Regions from separate parts of the Lysinibacillus sp. FSL K6-4013 genome, predicted to be linked through region 2. Evidence: riboswitches for the same ligand, from Rfam matches in the RefSeq annotation. Region 2 holds a riboswitch; each other region holds the start of a gene.

Region 1 (3,143 bases), 2.2 Mb from region 2:
TACATAGCGTTATTCAAGGGGGCAAAGATGACAAATAGAAATGATGATCGGCGCATTGAAGGTCTTGATTTTGCAAGAGCTCTCGCTATGCTTGGTATGTTCATTGTCAATTTTGGCGTCATAACAGGTTCTACAACGAATGGTTCAACACGGTTGATTGCCTTACAAAATATGTTTGAGGGGCGTGCGTCGGCCGTATTTGTCATGCTAGCAGGAATAGGAACAGCCTTAATGACTCGTCAGGCTAGAGAGAGTAAGGACCCAATGCTTCTTCGTCAGAATCGACTTATTTTGTGGAAGAGGTCGCTTTTGTTATTCGTGATAGGGATAGTACTATATGCGATCGGTTGGACAGGAGATATATTACATTATTATGGCGTGTATATGTTTGTTGCCGCATGGTTGATTGCCCAATCTAAGAAAAGGATGATGTTTATTATCGGTGTCATTCTTATCCTTTCACAATGGCTTCAAATTCAATTTAATTACCTTGCTGGCTGGCATCCAACATATGTGTTACTAGAGTATCTGGATTTTTGGACACCAGTAGGATTTATTAGAAATTTGCTGTTTAATGGCTATCACCCACTTTTCCCCTGGATTTGTTTTTTTCTGATCGGCATGTTAATCGGCACATTAGATTTAACAAATCGTACATTACGAAAAATCTTATTGGTGACTGGTTTATTGCTAGTCATCTTGACTGAGGCTTGTTCAACAGTATTCATTAAGATGACAACCATTCATTTATTGGATGTAGAGAGTGCATTGTATTTATTTGATACAGGACCGATTCCACCAAATATGATGTATGTCCTATCTAATTCGGCTTCGGCTATTGTCCTTATCGTGGGCTCCATCTATCTTGTAGAGACATATAAAAATAAAGTCATTCAATCTTTAATCTTAACTGGACAAATGTCTTTAACGCATTATGTTGGCCATGTTTTTATAGGCATTGGAATACTAATTGTTTGCCAAAAGCTGGAGAACCAAACACTTGCTTTTTCTATGTTGTATGCTTGCTGTTACTTTTTAGGATGTGTCTTTGTTTCTGTATGGTGGAGGGCTAAACATCATCGAGGCCCACTTGAATTCATAATGAGGAAATGGAGCTCGTAATAAATTAATGGATTGCCATCTATTTCTCACTGACTAGGCATAAAATACTTTAGGTATAAGGAGTCTTTTAATCTAAATGACACATTACATAGTATTCAACTAGGTTTTCTAATATTTTGTATTGACATTCCTATAGCGGAATTATAGAATTATTTTCAAGAAACGCAGTACTCTTATCAAGAGAGGTGGAGGGACTTGGCCCAATGAAGCCTCGGCAACCGAAAAACAGGTGCCAAATCCAACAGATGGTGTCTGAGAGATAGGAGGGGCTATCAATCAGTTTGATGCGTTGGCCTCTTTATGAACAATAAGGAATAAGAAAGAAGGGGTGTTTCGTATGGCTCAGTCAGTAAAAGTAGATGATAAGAAACTAGAGGCAATTGCGAAGGCGATTCAAAATCTTGAATTTGGTGAAGTGCATATTACGATTCAAGATGGTGTAATTGTGCAAATTAATAGGCTTGAAAAGCAAAGATTTCCGCAGAAAAAATAACAATGATTTCAGTAGAACTTATGTCAAATGGCCACCTATAAGCATGAAGGATATCCTGTGCTTACAAGTGGCCCTTTTTTTGTGTGATAGGCTAGCTATAAAAGCCTTTTGGTATGGGACCGATATGACGGCGATGATAAAGCAAAGGCTCTTTTTGAGCATTTGTAATGTCTACCACCTGCCCAATAAAAATGGTATGGTCGCCCGCATCGATTTGCTGAAATGTTTTACATTGTAAATTAGCTGCTGTATCATGTAGAATCGGTAGTCCTAAAGTGGAAGTTGACCACTGTGCTTGTGCAAAGCGATCAGGGATTTTACTAGCAAAAAGTGTACATAAATGCTCTTGATCACTCGCTAAAATATTGACCGCAAAATTTGGCGCAGCCGTGAAATAAGGATGGAGCTGAGATTTTTTATCGAGTGACCACAAAATAAGGAGCGGGTCGATTGAAACAGATGCAAAGGAATTGACGGTTAAACCAATAGGTTGTGTGTCATGACATGTCGTGACAACTGTTACGCCTGTAGGATAATTACCTAATGCCAATTTAAAGGCAGCTACTAAATCTGTCATTCAAATCACCTCTTTATGAAATTAGTGAACGGAGTTTGTAGGTAAACGAAACTTTTTTTCATATCCTACTAGTAACTCCTTTTCTTGAGTAAATTTTAAACTAATCAAACATATAGGTAAAGGTAATGGGGAAAGAAAGGGGAATGGCCATGACTTTATATTTTGATCATCTGGTTCATCAAGTGGAATCACCAGAAAATATAAAGGTTTTCTTCAATAAACGAAATGTTCATACAGTGAATGGTGGGCAGCACACGATGTGGGGGACTTATAATACGTTAAGCTACTTTGGCTTAAGCTATATTGAACAAATTGCTATTTATGATCGTGATTTATTTGAGCAAGCGGCACAATACCCATATTCCCTACATTATACGTTTAAACGTGATCAAGAGCGCCAGGGATTTTCTCGAATTGCCCTGCGTACAAAAAATATTGAGGAAGAGGGTCGGCGCTTGCGAGCATTGGGCTATGAAGTATATGGGCCAGATGCATGTAGCAGAACAAGACCAGATGGCACAGTGGTAGAATGGAAGCTACTGCATTTTGGTAAGCCAGATCTTCCAATTGATTTTCCATTTTTGATTGAATGGGCGGAGGAAGATGAAGAGCGTTTGGCACAATTAAAGGCAAGTGGTGCCATTGATGTAAAACAGGCTATAACGATGGAATCCGTCCAATTCTATGTCAGGGACATGCAGGCAACCGTTCAGCTGTGGCAAGAGGTGCTACAGCTACCAGAGCCTACGCAATATGAGCAGTATATGTCACTACAGCTACCGAATATGCGGTTAGATTTCTACAAGGAAGAGAGTGCGAAGGCAATGACACTCGGTCATGTCAAAGAGGGACCATTTGGCGTGACATTAAAGGATCCTAAGCGAACAAAGGAAACATTAGTTTGCCCAGGTGCTTTTTATTGGATAAATCGATAATGAAAAAAGGCTGGAA
Region 2 (3,143 bases):
AAGCCGTACTGGATCATTTTAACATCGACCCTGAGAATGCGATTGCTTTTGGGGATGGGGATAATGATATTGACATGTTGGAGTATGTAGGATTAGGAATTGCCATGGGGAATGGTAGCACAGCTCTAAAAAGTGCTGCCAATTTTGTTACAAAGAAATCTACTGATAACGGTATCGATTTTGCTTTACGTCAGCTTCAAGTCATTTAGAGCGCTGAGGCTACACTATATATAGCAGGTAAATTTTAATAAATTTTAGGTGGGATGATTTATGGCACATCACGTGCAGTCTCTAATTGAACATTACGGATACTTTGGAATTATCGTGATTCTAATTGGAGGTATTGTAGGGGTGCCACTTCCTGATGAGGTGTTTCTAACTTATGTAGGCTATAGTGTTTACCGAGAAAGTCTTGAACATATTCCTGCTTTAGTCAGTGCAATGATTGGTGCGGTTGGAGGCATTACCTTAAGCTACTATATTGGTTATCGTTTTGGCTTACCGTTATTGCAGAAATATGGGCCTAAAATTCATATTACAGAGCAAAAAATTGACTTTACGAAAAAGATGTTTACAAAAATAGGACCTACCCTATTATTAATTGGCTATTTTATCCCCGGGGTACGTCATTTGACAGCGTATATTGCGGCTATTAATAATTATCCTTATAGAAAGTTTGCGCTTTTTGCCTATACAGGGGCATTTATCTGGACGTTCACATTTATATCATTAGGAAAGATGCTTGGAGAGAAATGGCGATTTGTTGGATACTATCTGACTCATTATAGTATCTATCTTATCCTTTTATTTATTGTAGGGATGCTCATTGCTTACTTTCTATTCAAAAAAAGAAATGGACAAACATAAAAGTCGGTATACGCTATACCGACTTTTATGTTATGGCAAAATAGCAAATGAGCGCACAGGGAAGCCAGATGCTTTTTCTGGCTTAGGTACGATATTGAAGATGATAGCGCCTTTCGCAGGTAGCTTGTCCAAATTCGTCATTAGCTCAATTTGATAGGTGTCTTGTTCAAGTACGAAATATTCACCATCTAGCTTGCCATTTTTACGAAAATCGGCGGCAGAGTCCGTATCGAATGTTTCATGACCAATTGCGCTTACCTTGCGTTCTTTTAGTAAAAACTGTAAAGCTTCTAAACCCCAGCCAGGGATATGGTTATGTCCATCTGCATCCTTATTACTGAAAGCTTCTTTATCTGGCCAGCGCTTACTCCAATCTGTACGTAATGCTACAAATGTTCCTGCTTCTATTTCTCCATGCTTGTCCTCAAAATCAAGAATATCTTCAACACTTAATGCAAAGTCATGGTTGCTTGCAGCCTCTTGTGATTTATCAATGACAACAAGGGGGAGAACAAGCTCTTTTAGTTCTAATTCTTCTAAGTAGCGAGTATCTCGCACAAAATGAATGGGTGGGTCGATATGTGTGCCATATTGACCGGGGAACGTAAATTGTTGGGCGAAGAAGCCATCCTTATGAGAGAATAACGTTTCAAATTTAGCGTCCTCAAACATAAAAAAATGTGGTGAATTAGGGCCGAATGTATGTGTTAAGTCAACCCACTGTTTCGATTTTAATAATTGCAATGCTTGTAAAAGTTCATTAGACATCTATTTCCCTGCTTTCTGTTAAAAATAGTGGTACATAAAAAGGAGTCCCCTTATAGAAGAGGACTCCTGCTGAAACAACGGTAGTTCTTCTCATCTTCAAGGCTGATCATTTTGCCAATTGGAATTAGCACCATACTGTTTAGCTGGTTGCTGAGACTTCATCGGGCCAATCCCTCCGTCTCTCTTGATAAGAAAAGTAATATAAGAATTTTCAGAAATAACAATACAAACACTTTAGCATAGTTTTTTATAGTTTACAAGTTCACTAGGAATTTTCACCAATTCAAATTCAAGGTGACTCCACAACAATCATTATCAATAAGACGTATTCTAAAACTGTCTGGTGTATAGTTCGTTTCAAATTTCATCGTAATGCCTGTTGATGTGATTAATTTTTCAACCTCTGTTTTATTTGAAAGTTGAGCAGCATTCATTAAATCATGTGCGAATTGTTGGGAGCTATCTATTTTATCCGTAAGTAATTGAGCTTGCTGCATCATCGCCTTTATCCGTGTTGCTGAAGCTTTTAATTTGTGTGTATCGACAGGTGGAAAAGGATTATTGGTCGGCATTGCTAGATGTTGAGAAAAGGGTCTAACGGCAAAATGATTTGCAATTGGCGATGTTGGATAATGATAGGGATGAACAAAATACGGATAAGGATTGTAATACAAGATCATTCCTCCTATCCTATAGCCTGATATCTTATCTTATGTAGCCAAACGACTTTCGGTGTTATTTACAATACAATGTTTGTCCTAAACATTTAAAAAGGAAGCTAAAGTGAGCTTCCTTTTTAGCCAAGTACATCCAAGACATCATCAATTTTTTTACTATGTGATAAAATGCCATAATTCATCCATGTTAAAAAGTCTACTTCATAGACACAGTTGGTTTTAACAGCTTCTAGGTTTTTCCAAGTAGGTGTTTTTAAAATAGCACGTTCTTCATTCTCATGAATGGAATGTTGTTTATCAAATGTAATAAATAAATGATCGGCATCTAATTGCATCAATCGATCAAATGTCAGTTGGGCTTTACGTTGATTGGGCGGAATACTCCATACTAGTGAATGGGGCATTAAACCTAAGTCATGATATAAAATGGGGCCCGTATAGCCACACTCAGGACCAGCGTATAGAGTGATGCCAATGGCTGAAATACGGAGAAATGCCACACTTTGCCCATAAACGGATTTACTAAGAATTCCTTTTGCTTGTTGTACTTTATCTTCATATTGTAGGATTACGTCTTGTATCAAGGAGGTTTTTCCTGTTAGATCTGCAATTTTAAATAACGTAGATTGCCAATTCTCTCCAGGGTGTGAGAGATGGCAGACGGGGGCTACCTCATTTAAATGCGGAAAGGATTCCCAACGCTCTACACCAGAATCTAGCATAATTAAAGTTGGCTTATAGTAAAGGAGTCGATCCATTTCTCTATTTTGTACATCGATATCTGGCACTTCCTGTAGACCTAAATAGTCTTGTTTTCCCCATTTTGAATGA
Region 3 (3,143 bases), 680 kb from region 2:
ATTTCTAGGTCTACGCCTTCTTTAGCTAAGATCGGTTTTGCTTTTTCTAAAATAACTGCGTGTGGTGTGTTAGAAGCACCTACTTTTAATGTTACGCTTTCTTTGCTATCTGTTTGATCGCCAGATGCTGATTTTTCATCTTCTTTTTTATCTGTACCGCAAGCTGCTAATGCTAGTACAAGTATTGATAAAAATAATCCTGCTAATAACTTTTTCATTTATGACACTCCCTTTTATTTGTTTAAAATATGTTAGCGGTAAAAACCGGAATAACCTCATTTCCGTGCTAGCGTTTATCAATTTTCTCGGTAATTAAATCACCAATCCATTGAATAATAAATACGACTACTAAGATCAAAATAGTTGCCATTAATGTCACATCTTGGCGATTTCGCTGGAAGCCGTCTAAGAAGGCTAAGTTACCAAGACCACCTGCACCGATAATTCCTGCCATCGCAGTATAACCTACAAGAGCAACAGCCGTTACCGTGATACCAGAAATCAAAGCTGGTAATGATTCAGGGACCAATACTTTCCAAATAATTGTAGAAGTTTTTGCTCCCATTGAACGGGCTGCTTCAATAACACCTTTATCAATTTCACGTAACGCAATTAATACCATACGAGCATAAAACGGTGCTGCACCGATAATTAAAGCAGGTAACGCCGCATTGGCACCTCGAATTGTACCTAGTAAAAACTTCGTAAATGGAATTAATAAAATGATTAATACAATAAATGGAATGGAACGGAAAATATTAACGAGTGATCCTGTTAAAAAGTTAACGATTTTATTTGCCCATAACTGATTGGGACTTGTTAAAAATAGAACGATACCAATGACTAACCCAAGAATAAATGTCACAACCGTTGATATAGCTGTCATGTATAAAGTTTCATACGTAGCTTGCCACATATTTTCCCAGTCTACATTCGGAAAGAGATTAGTTAGCATTTGCAATCACCTCCGTTTGTACTTCGACTGTATTTAAATAACGAAGGGCTTCTGCCACGTTTGTCTTTGAGCCATCAATTTGCACAATTAATGTACCGTAGGCACCATTTTTTGTTTGGGAAATGTTTCCATGAACAATACTTACTTCTACATCAAATTGTTTCACAAGATGTGAGATGACAGGCTGTTCTGTTTTTTCACCAACAAAAATTAATTTGACAAGTTGTCCAGTTGGATAGTTTGTTTTAATTTGTGCTACCGTATCCTGTGTTTCCTTAGTGTCTGTAATTTGAGATACAAACTTTTTGGTAATGGCTGCTTGTGGTGCTTGGAAGACTTGTAATACCTCACCACGTTCCACAATTTCGCCTGCCTCCATCACCGCTACACGATGACAAATTTTGCGGATGACATGCATTTCGTGGGTAATCAGGACGATTGTTAAGCCTAAGCGTTCATTTATATCAACGAGTAAATCAAGAATGGCATCCGTTGTTTCAGGATCAAGTGCTGATGTCGCCTCATCACATAGTAAAACCTCTGGATTATTCGCCAATGCACGTGCAATCCCTACACGCTGCTTTTGTCCACCAGAAAGCTGAGATGGATATGCCTTATCGCGCCCTTCTAAGCCTACAAGGGCTATTAATTCCTTCACACGTGCTTCACGTTGAGCCTTTGGAAAGCCTGCGATTTCTAAAGGGAAAGCTATATTTTCGGCAACTGTTCTCGACCAAAGTAAATTGAAATGCTGGAAAATCATACTTACCTTTTGTCTAGCTGCTCTAAGCTTTTGTCCTTTTATCGATGAAAATTCCTGATTGTTCACCGTTACTGTTCCTGCTGTTGGTTTCTCTAAACCGTTTAGTAAACGAATCATGGTGCTTTTACCTGCGCCACTATAGCCGATAATGCCAAAAATTTCACCTTTATTAATAGTAAGGTTGACGTCTTTGACTGCCGTTAATTCGCCATTTGCTGTTTTGTATTTCTTTGTAATATTTTGAAGCTGGATCATAGCGAATACTCCTTTTCTCATATAGAAAACCCCTTCACTCACAGACAAGTAGAAGGGGTCACGTATTATACGTTAAACCGTTCTCTCATCTTTCAAAGAAAAATCTTTGGGTGATTTGGCACCTTTTCACATTGTGATGGTTGCCGGGCTTCATAGGGCACTTCCCTCCGCCACTCTTCATAAGAGTTCGATATATTTAATGTTTTAGTAATATATTTGATACTTTACCACGCTAGTAAAGTTCAGTCAATTGATTTTTTTAACAATTCATATAAAAATGGTACGGATTGAAAGGCATAAATCTTTTCTGTCACTTTTCCGCCATCACTGATGAGTAGACATGGAACACTTTCAATCTGATGCTCATAGGCAATGTGTTCCAAAAAGTTGATATTTGCTTTACCTATTTGTAGCTGTGGCAGTAATTGTTCAATAATGGACATCATTTTAGATGCCACTGCACACGTTCCACACATCGGTGTATATAAATAAAATGCAGTTTTCTCTCCCGACTGTTTAGCCGCTTCCCACTGCTCTGTTGACCATTCTTCCATTTACTCACGCAACCTTACAAAATATATTCATTATGGATTGAAAAATGTGCACGCAGTAAAATCATCGCTAACACTTTTCTTGGTGTTGTTTCTACTTCCTTGTACGTTGGCATTGTGCGCAGATGTTCAGCTTCTGGATAATGTCTGTCCATTAATGCACGTAGCTTATCGCCTGAAGTATCTGCATCAAAAAAAGTAAATAGCTCACAGCCCTCATAGGGATCCAGTAGTTCTTCTAATTGATGCACACCAATTGTACCATTCGTACATAGTATTGTAACATTCTCATTCAAAATAGGCTCAATTTGTAGCTTATCTGAGCGCCCTTCTACTATCAAGCATTTTCCCTCGAACATTACGCCACCTCCATTTAGAGATCCCTACTTATAAGTCATTATATAACAAAAAACGCCGGTAGTTGCCGACGTTTTTCGATTATGGCTTGTCTTATTCAGCGATCATTTCTTCGTATTGCTCTGCTGTCATTAGTTTTTCGACTTCTGATGCATCAGCAGGCTCAACAACGATCATCCATGCTTTTTCATATGGTGATTCATTAACGAATTCTGGGCTATCTTCTAAATCTGCATTTACTTCCACTACAGTACCTGAGATG

The links. Region 2 has a riboswitch for S-adenosylmethionine ahead of MHB39_RS21555 (cyclase family protein). Riboswitches for the same ligand answer to the same signal wherever they lie in the genome.
Region 1: it holds a riboswitch for S-adenosylmethionine, as region 2 does, so the genes downstream of both, MHB39_RS08425 (YezD family protein) here and MHB39_RS21555 (cyclase family protein) in region 2, are expected to answer to the same signal.
Region 3: it holds a riboswitch for S-adenosylmethionine, as region 2 does, so the genes downstream of both, MHB39_RS18180 (methionine ABC transporter ATP-binding protein) here and MHB39_RS21555 (cyclase family protein) in region 2, are expected to answer to the same signal.

What each region holds. Positions count from the first base shown of each region.
Region 1 is NZ_CP152031.1:1,755,164-1,758,306, forward strand. It holds gene MHB39_RS08415 (TetR/AcrR family transcriptional regulator) at 1-38, shown strand, start outside; gene MHB39_RS08420 (heparan-alpha-glucosaminide N-acetyltransferase domain-containing protein) at 28-1,122, shown strand; SAM riboswitch class I at 1,293-1,388, shown strand; gene MHB39_RS08425 (YezD family protein) at 1,460-1,615, shown strand; gene MHB39_RS08430 (flavin reductase family protein) at 1,707-2,192, opposite strand; gene MHB39_RS08435 (VOC family protein) at 2,342-3,127, shown strand.
Region 2 is NZ_CP152031.1:4,342,660-4,345,802, reverse strand. It holds gene MHB39_RS21565 (Cof-type HAD-IIB family hydrolase) at 1-209, shown strand, start outside; gene MHB39_RS21560 (DedA family protein) at 271-867, shown strand; gene MHB39_RS21555 (cyclase family protein) at 898-1,635, opposite strand; SAM riboswitch class I at 1,723-1,829, opposite strand; gene MHB39_RS21550 (hypothetical protein) at 1,911-2,315, opposite strand; gene MHB39_RS21545 (AraC family transcriptional regulator) at 2,432-3,143, opposite strand, start outside.
Region 3 is NZ_CP152031.1:3,658,625-3,661,767, forward strand. It holds gene MHB39_RS18170 (MetQ/NlpA family ABC transporter substrate-binding protein) at 1-218, opposite strand, end outside; gene MHB39_RS18175 (methionine ABC transporter permease) at 287-955, opposite strand; gene MHB39_RS18180 (methionine ABC transporter ATP-binding protein) at 945-1,973, opposite strand; SAM riboswitch class I at 2,056-2,159, opposite strand; gene MHB39_RS18185 (thioredoxin family protein) at 2,216-2,527, opposite strand; gene MHB39_RS18190 (hypothetical protein) at 2,542-2,883, opposite strand; gene gcvH (glycine cleavage system protein GcvH) at 2,975-3,143, opposite strand, start outside.